Regions from separate parts of the Enterobacter sp. UPMP701 genome, predicted to be linked through region 1. Evidence: predicted binding sites of a transcription regulator. Region 1 holds the regulator's gene; the other holds the start of a gene.
What was found. Region 1 encodes PurR, which represses purine synthesis genes. Its sites were predicted from a motif close to CANGCAAACGTTTGCNTG; they were not measured.

Region 1 (4,213 bases):
GCGATGGCCATCACGCAGAATGGAATCAATATTTCGGCAAGACCCGCGCCCGGAATAAAGCCAACGGCCCAGGTCCCGATGACGCTCAACGCATACAGCACCAGCAGCCACGGCAGCATTTGCTGGCCTTCCCATTTTTGCAGCGCCGCGCGGCAGCCGTACCCGCCCACCAGGAACGCGATGGTCTGCGGAACGTAGCTCAGACCAATGGCCGCCGGGCTGTAGCCCATATCATGCAGAATAAAGGGCGAACCGGTCAGCCACGCGAAGAAGCTCGCCGAACAGGCGGCATAGATCAGAACGTTGCCGCGATATGCTTTTGCGCTCAGCAGGGAGGTGAAGGTAATCGGCTTCGCGTCAGCATGCGCCTCTTTTTTATGCGCTGGCTTGAGAGCGAACGCAGGCAGCATCAGCACCAGCGTGATGGCAAACAGCGTGGCAAAGATAGCCTGCCAGTCAAAGTGCGCGAGGATCCAGCTGCCCAGCAGCGGGGCGAGGGCAGGTGAGAGACCCACCAGCGGCATAATGGTAGCGAAAATACGGTTTGTGCGGTTTGCCGGGTAGTAGTCGGTGACCAGCGCCTGCCAGGTCACGGCAGCGGCACAGACGCCGACCGCCTGAGCAAACCGCAGCACCAGCAGCCAGGTAGCATCGCGCACCCATAACATCCCCAGACAGCCAACGGCAAAAATGGCCAGCCCCAGCAGCAATACCGGTTTACGACCAAAGCGATCCGAGAGCGGTCCCCAGAGCAGCTGTGCGAAAGCAAAACCGGCGAGGAACAAACTCAGGCTGGCGCTGATGGCCGCGGCAGGCGTTTGCAAATCTTCCTGCATCGCGGCGAAGGCCGGCAGGTACATATCGGTGGCCAAAAAGCCCAGCACGCTTAAGCCGCCGAGCCAGACTAAAAATCCTTTCCTGGGTTGCACTATTTTATTCTCCTGAGGAGGCAGGTATACATTGGCGCTGAGTGTAGGGAGTGCAAAGCCGCTTGTGAAACGCTAATATTTGGCGGGTGAATTCAAATTTTTTGCAGGCAGAAAATGTGGTCAGATTATTCTCTTGAAGTGGTCGATGCTGTCGCGCGTAACGGCAGCTTTAGCGCTGCGGCGCAGGAGTTGCACCGCGTCCCTTCGGCTATCAGCTATACGGTACGTCAGCTTGAAGAATGGCTGGCGGTTCCGCTGTTTGAACGGCGGCATCGTGATGTGGAATTAACGCCCGCAGGGGCGTGGTTTCTGAAAGAAGGGCGTTCTGTTATCAAAAAAATGCAGATCACCCGCGAGCAGTGTCAGCAGATCGCGAACGGCTGGCGGGGACACCTTTCCATTGCGGTGGATAACATCGTTAAGCCCAAGCGCACCCGGCAGATGATTGTCGATTTTTATCGGCATTTCTCTGACGTTGAACTGCGGGTCTCGCAGGAGGTGTTCAACGGCGTCTGGGATGCGCTGGCGGACGGCAGGGTAGAGATGGCGATTGGCGCGACCCAGGCGATCCCCGTCGGGGGACGTTACGCCTTTCGCGATATGGGGATGCTGAGCTGGAAATGTGTGGTGGCAAGCGATCATCCCCTGGCGGCGATGGAAGGGCCGCTGAGCGACGATACGCTGCGCAGCTGGCCGTCGCTGGTGCTGGAGGATACCTCCCGTTCACTGCCGAAGCGAATTACATGGCTGCTGGACAACCAGCGGCGGGTTGTCGCCCCTGACTGGGGATCGTCGGCGACGTGCCTCAGTGCCGGACTCTGCGTAGGCATGGTGCCCGCCCATTTTGCGCGTCCGCGTATCGACACCGGAGAGTGGATAGAGCTAACGCTGGAGAACCCGTTCCCGGATGCGGCCTGCTGTCTCACCTGGCAACAAAATGATGTCTCACCCGCTATGGCCTGGCTGCTGGATTATCTGGGTGACAGCGAAACGCTTAACCGGGAATGGTTACGGGAGCCAGACTGACTGGCCCCGGAAGAAGATTAACGACGGTAGTCGCGGAAAGGACCATCCGCAACGGAGCGGCGCTCGATGAGGCGTGGATGAACTTCAATGGACTGCGACTCTTCACGCTTGTTGACGATCCTGTCCAGCAGCATATTGAAGGCCGTTTCACCCAGCGAATCTTTCGGCTGGTGAATGGTGGTCAGCGCTGGCGTGAAGAAGCGCGCGTTGCGCACGTTGTCATAGCCGATCACGGAAATATCCTGCGGGACGCGCAGGCCAAGCTCGTCTGCGGCGCAGAGTGCACCCATGGCCATGATGTCGCCCCCGCAGAAGACGGCGGTCGGACGGTGCTGCTGGGAGACGATCTGCTGCATCGCGCGGTAGCCTGATTCCGGCTCAAAGTCACCCTGCACGATCCAGTTTTCCGGCACGGTAATCAGCGCCTCTTCCATCGCTTTCATAAATCCGGCCAGGCGGCCCGCACCGGTGTTGCGCTCCAGCGGACCCGGGATTACGCCAATCTCGCGGTGGCCGCGTTCGATCAGATAACGGCCCGCCATGTAACCGCCTTCGAAGGCGTTATCGATGACGGAATCGGTGAAGTCGGCGCGCGCTTCGCCCCAGTCCATCACCACCATAGGGATATGGCGATACTCTTCCAGCATCGACAGTACGGATTCCGGGTACTCGGAGCACATCACCAGCAGGCCATCCACGCGCTTTTGCGCCATCATCGACAGATAGGCACGCTGTTTTTCTATGCTATTCCATGCGTTGCCCAGAATCAGGGTATAGCCTTTCTGGAAGCAGTTTTTCTCTACCGCTTCAATGATCTCGGCAAAATAGGCCGCTTCGCTGCTGGTCGCCAGCAGACCAATAGACTTGGTGTGATTAACCTTGAGGCTACGCGCAACCGCACTCGGTGAGTAGTGCAGCTCTTTGATCGCAGCCCAGACGGCGTTGCGCGTCTCTTCCGCCACAAAGCGGGTTTTGTTAATTACATGTGATACGGTTGTAGTGGAAACGTTTGCGCGTTTTGCTACGTCTTTAATTGTTGCCATTAAATGTCACTCCAGACCATATCCTAAACTCCTGAAAAACTTGAAGGTAAACGTTTGCCTTCTCTCACCCTTATCTCGCAATTTTGGATTGCGGTACGCCAGGAAAACGACACGGGACGTCAGGAGGGGGTCAATGGCCGGTACGCTAATAAATTTAGCGTGGAATTTTGGCCTATCTTGATGAAAAGGGGAAGAGCTAAAGTGTTTATCAGCTTAAATCCAGGAAGATTTTTGAGCTAAATTGTGCAAAAATGAGCAAGCTCACTTTTCGTGGGGGGATTAAAAGGAGAAAAATTGATGAGTTCCGATCTGAAGTTTTCGCTGTTCACCACCGTTATTGTGCTGGCTCTGATTGTCGCGGCTGGCCTGACGGCTGCGCTGCACTGATTTACGCGGGGGGAGAGCCTTCTCCCTCCCGATCTCCTGATTGTTACTTCTCTGGCAAAAATCTTTTGCCATTTTGTTAACTTCTCATTTTTTGTGATTGATGTCATGCTTTCCGCTTCTTTGTTCTGTGTCACCACATGACACGGCATCCGGAGTTGACGCATGAAAATCAATTTTCCCCTGCTGGCCCTGGCGATTGGCGCTTTTGGGATTGGCACCACTGAATTCTCCCCGATGGGGTTACTGCCTGTTATCGCCCGGGGCGTGGACGTCTCGATCCCGGCCGCCGGTATGCTAATCAGCGCCTACGCTATCGGAGTGATGGTGGGAGCGCCGCTGATGACGCTTCTGCTTTCGCACCGCGCGCGCCGCAATGCGCTGATTTTCCTGATGGCGATTTTCACCCTCGGCAATGTGCTTTCGGCCATTTCGCCGGACTACACCACCCTGATGTTGTCGCGCATTCTGACCAGCCTCAACCACGGCGCGTTCTTTGGGCTCGGGTCGGTCGTGGCCGCGAGCGTTGTGCCGAAACACAAGCAGGCAAGCGCCGTGGCGACCATGTTTATGGGGCTGACGATTGCCAACATTGGCGGCGTACCGGCGGCAACCTGGTTGGGTGAAGCGATCGGCTGGCGGATGTCCTTCCTGGCGACGGCCGGGCTGGGCGTGGTCGCGATGGTGGCACTGTTCTTCTCCCTGCCGAAAGGCAGCGCCGGCGAACGTCCGGAAGTGCGTAAAGAGCTGGCGGTGCTGATGCGTCCGCAGGTGCTCTCCGCGCTGCTGACCACCGTGCTGGGGGCAGGGGCGATGTTTACCCTCTACACC
Region 2 (4,213 bases), 360 kb from region 1:
CTCCCGCGACGTGCAGCTGCGCTGGGTTGGGCCTGAACTGACGCGTCGCGTGAAGCGCCACGACGCCGTTCCCCTCTCCTTTGCCGATGGCTTCCCGTTTCTGCTCACCAACGAAGCGTCACTGCGTGATGTACAGAATCGCTGTAAAGCCAGCGTACAGATGGAACAGTTCCGTCCAAACCTGGTAGTCACAGGTGCCGACGCCTGGGATGAAGACACCTGGAAAGTGATCCGCATCGGCAGCGTCATCTTTGATGTCGTCAAACCCTGTAGCCGCTGCATTTTCACCACGGTGAGCCCTGAGAAAGGTCAGAAACACCCTTCCGGCGAACCGCTGAAAACGCTGCAATCGTTCCGTACCGCGCAGGATAACGGCGATGTCGATTTCGGTCAGAACCTGATCCCGCGCTCCAGCGGCGCGATCCGCGTAGGCGATGAGGTCGAAATTCTTGCCCGCGGGCCTGCGAGAGTGTACGGCGCCGGGCAGGAAGAAGAAATGGTCGACATTGAGACAAACGTTGCCTCTGCGGTGGATATTCACTGGCAGGGCAAGGTGATTCGTGGCAACAATCAGCAGGTTTTACTGGAGCAGCTGGAACAAGCCGGAATTCGCGTACCGTATTCCTGCCGCGCGGGAATTTGCGGATGCTGCCGCATTAAGCTGGTGGAAGGTGAAGTGAGTGCGTTGAAGAAGTCTGCAGTTGGCAATGACGGGACAATTCTGTGCTGTAGCTGCGTACCGAAAACGTCCGTACAGCTGGAAGCTTAAACCGCCTGTTCCAGGCTGAAGGCATCGACGCGCAGCTGTGGCTTCAGCCTGTCGTTCATCACTTTGATCGCATCACCTAATTGCATCACTCGCCCGGCAATCGTCACGCCGGGTTGCGCCAGCAGGCAGAGTGCAGCGTTTTCGCCCGGCTCAACCACTAACAGGCTCACTTCTTCGGCAGTATCGCTCAGATTGACGCTGGCCGCGTCGCCCGTGGCCGGGGACCAGTTCATACCGTGCGCCAGGAAATGCCAGCTTTTTGGCATTTGCGGCTTCAGGAAACGAATCGCCACCAGCGCATTCAGGACCAACTCAGCGCGCTGTTCTTTAGAAAGCGCCAGGTCACGGCATTTTTCTTCAAAGGAGAAATAAAGTGCCGCATCGTCAACGCAAAAGCCCGACGGGGCAAAGGCGTCCGGGGTTAACATTCGGCGGGCAAAACGAGAACGAAACAACATGCCATTGGCTAAATCGAGCATCATACGATCGTGCTCGTCGCAAAAATACCAGCGCCAGTTATCGTCAGGTTTAATTCGCATGTGTCTCTCCCGTCCCCAAACGTCCTGTACTAAAAATGTCCTGTTCGCCGCTTCGTTTATAACACTAGTAATAAAAGACTATAATGTCTAAATAAGCAACAGTGACGGAATATAAAACAACCAGGGCTGGAAATAAAGCCCTGGTTGTCTGATTAGGAAAAAAGATTAGATATGAGTAACGATTTCTTTAATCAAAGGCGGGCCTTTAAAAATAAAGCCGGAATAGATTTGTACCAGTGATGCACCCGCCGCCATCTTCTCGCGGGCAGCTATCACTGAGTCGATGCCGCCGACGCCAATAATCGGTAAACGGCCATTTAATTCCGCAGACAGTGCGCGAATAATTTCGGTGCTTTTTAATTGAACCGGACGTCCACTTAACCCACCCGCTTCGTCACAGTTTTTCATTCCCTGGACGAGCGAACGATCGAGCGTGGTATTCGTCGCAATCACACCGTCAATATTATGGCGAACTAAACTGTCGGCAACCTGGATCAATTCTTCGGCAGAAAGATCCGGTGCGATCTTAACCGCGACCGGAACATATTTATGGTGGATCGTCTGCAGCTCATTTTGTTTATTTTTGATGGCACTCAGAAGATCGTCCAGCGCTTCGCCATATTGTAAGGAACGCAGGCCCGGGGTATTGGGTGAGGAAATATTCACCGCGATATACCCGGCATAGGCGTAGACTTTTTCCATACAAATCAGATAGTCATCTTTACCCTGCTCAACCGGCGTATCTTTATTTTTACCGATATTGATGCCTAACACCCCATCAAAATGGGCTTTTTTCACGTTCTCCACCAGGTGATCAACGCCGAGGTTATTAAAGCCCATGCGGTTGATCAGCCCTTCGGCTTCGACCAGGCGGAACAGGCGCGGCTTGTCATTTCCCGGCTGCGGACGCGGCGTGACGGTACCGATTTCGATGGAGCCAAAGCCCATCGCGCCCAGGGCGTCAATACATTCGCCGTTCTTATCCAGGCCAGCCGCCAGACCCAGCGGATTTTTAAAAGTCAGACCCATGCACTGCACAGGCTTTTCCGGCACGTTTTGACGCACCAGAGCCGCCAGAGGCGTACCTGTAATGCGACGTAATTGCTGGAATGTAAATTCATGAGCGCGCTCAGGGTCGAGCTGGAAAAGGGCTTTACGAACGAAGGGGTAGTACATGAACTCTCCTGGATTCCCGGTGTGCAAACCGGGAGGGGATTATGGGCGATCCCGCCACGAAAGGGAATTGACCTGCGGCAAAAAAATCAGCGTAAAACGCAATCGTTTTCCTGCCTTCCCCTTTCTTATGCATTTTTTCGCTTTTGAATTGAGGATAAATCATTTAGTGGAATAACCGCGCGGTGTCACACTCCTGAAAATTGTTATGAATGTTAGACAAAAGCAAACAATTGGTTATAAGGAGCAAACATGCGCGTCATCACCCTGGCCGGCAGTCCACGATTCCCCTCGCGTTCCAGCGCCCTGCTGGAATATGCCCGCGACAAGCTCAATGCTCTGGATGTGGAAGTGTGCCACTGGAATCTGCATAACTTCGAACCTGAAGATTTGCTCTACGCCCGTTTTGACAGCCCCGCGCTCAAAACCCTGACGGAACAGCTTAAAGGCGCTGACGGCTTAATCGTGGCGACACCTGTTTATAAAGCTTCTTTTTCGGGTGCATTGAAAACGCTGCTCGATCTGCTTCCCGAGCGCGCCCTGGACGGCAAAGTTGTCCTGCCGCTGGCCACGGGCGGCACGGTGGCCCATTTACTGGCGGTGGATTATGCCCTGAAACCGGTACTCAACGCGCTGAAAGCGCAGGAGATCCTTCACGGCGTTTTTGCAGATGATTCGCAGATCATCGACTACCAGCATAAGCCGCACTTCACGCCGAATCTGCAAACGCGACTTGATGCCGCGCTGGAAACCTTCTGGTACGCGCTGCATCGCCGGGATATCCAGGTCCCTTCATTTAATCCTCAACAGGGAGTCGCTCATGCTTAAAACTCTGACACGCATCGGCCTGGCCGGACTCATGGCCCTTTCGTCGCTGGCTCATTCGGCAGACACCGCGCCGGAAAGCCTGCGTATCGGCTATCAGAAAGGCAGCGTCAGTATGGTGCTGGCAAAAAGCCACCAGCTTCTGGAAAAACGCTTCCCGGACACCAAATTCTCCTGGGTGGAGTTCCCCGCTGGGCCACAGATGCTTGAAGCACTGAACGTCGGAAGTATCGATTTAGGCAGCACGGGCGACATTCCGCCTATCTTTGCTCAGGCTGCCGGAGCGGACCTGGTTTATGTGGGCGTAGAACCCGCGAAACCGAAAGCCGAGGTGATTCTGGTACCTGAAAACAGCGACATCAAAAGCGTTGCCGACCTTAAAGGCCGTAAAGTTGCGTTCCAGAAAGGCTCCAGCTCGCACAACCTGCTGCTGCGCGCTTTACAGGAAGCCGGGCTCAAGTTCACCGACATTCAGCCCGTCTACCTGACGCCTGCCGACGCGCGTGCTGCGTTCCAGCAGAAGAACGTTGATGCCTGGGCCATCTGGGACCCGTACTACTCCGCCGCATTGCTGCAGGGTGGTGTACGGGTGCTGAAAGATGGAACCACGCTGAAGCAAACCGGTTCGTTCTATCTCGCCTCACGCCCTTACGCAGAAAAGAACGGCGCGTTTATTCAGGGCGTACTGGATACCTTTACGCAGGCCGATGCCCTGACACAGAGCCAGCGTCAGGCGAGCATTGCCCTGCTGGCAAAAACCATGGGCTTACCTGAACCGGTGATCGCGAGCTACCTCAGTCACCGTCCCCCCACCACCATTGCGCCTGTCGACGCGCACGTCGCCGCGCTTCAGCAGCAAACCGCGGACCTCTTCTATCAAAACCGCCTGGTACCAAAACAGGTCAAT

Region 2: the regulator PurR is predicted to act here: its motif matches at 2,580-2,597, upstream of pyrD (quinone-dependent dihydroorotate dehydrogenase).

The regions. Positions count from the first base shown of each region.
Region 1 covers NZ_JBSKJN010000001.1:527,409-531,621, forward strand. The annotation lists gene punC (purine nucleoside transporter PunC) at 1-929, opposite strand, end outside; gene punR (DNA-binding transcriptional activator PunR) at 1,044-1,955, shown strand; gene purR (HTH-type transcriptional repressor PurR) at 1,973-2,998, opposite strand; gene cydH (cytochrome bd-I oxidase subunit CydH) at 3,296-3,385, shown strand; gene ACWKXT_RS02600 (MFS transporter) at 3,548-4,213, shown strand, end outside.
Region 2 covers NZ_JBSKJN010000001.1:166,499-170,711, reverse strand. The annotation lists gene ACWKXT_RS00740 (YcbX family protein) at 1-769, shown strand, start outside; gene zapC (cell division protein ZapC) at 766-1,308, opposite strand; gene pyrD (quinone-dependent dihydroorotate dehydrogenase) at 1,474-2,484, opposite strand; gene ssuE (NADPH-dependent FMN reductase) at 2,734-3,309, shown strand; gene ACWKXT_RS00720 (aliphatic sulfonate ABC transporter substrate-binding protein) at 3,302-4,213, shown strand, end outside.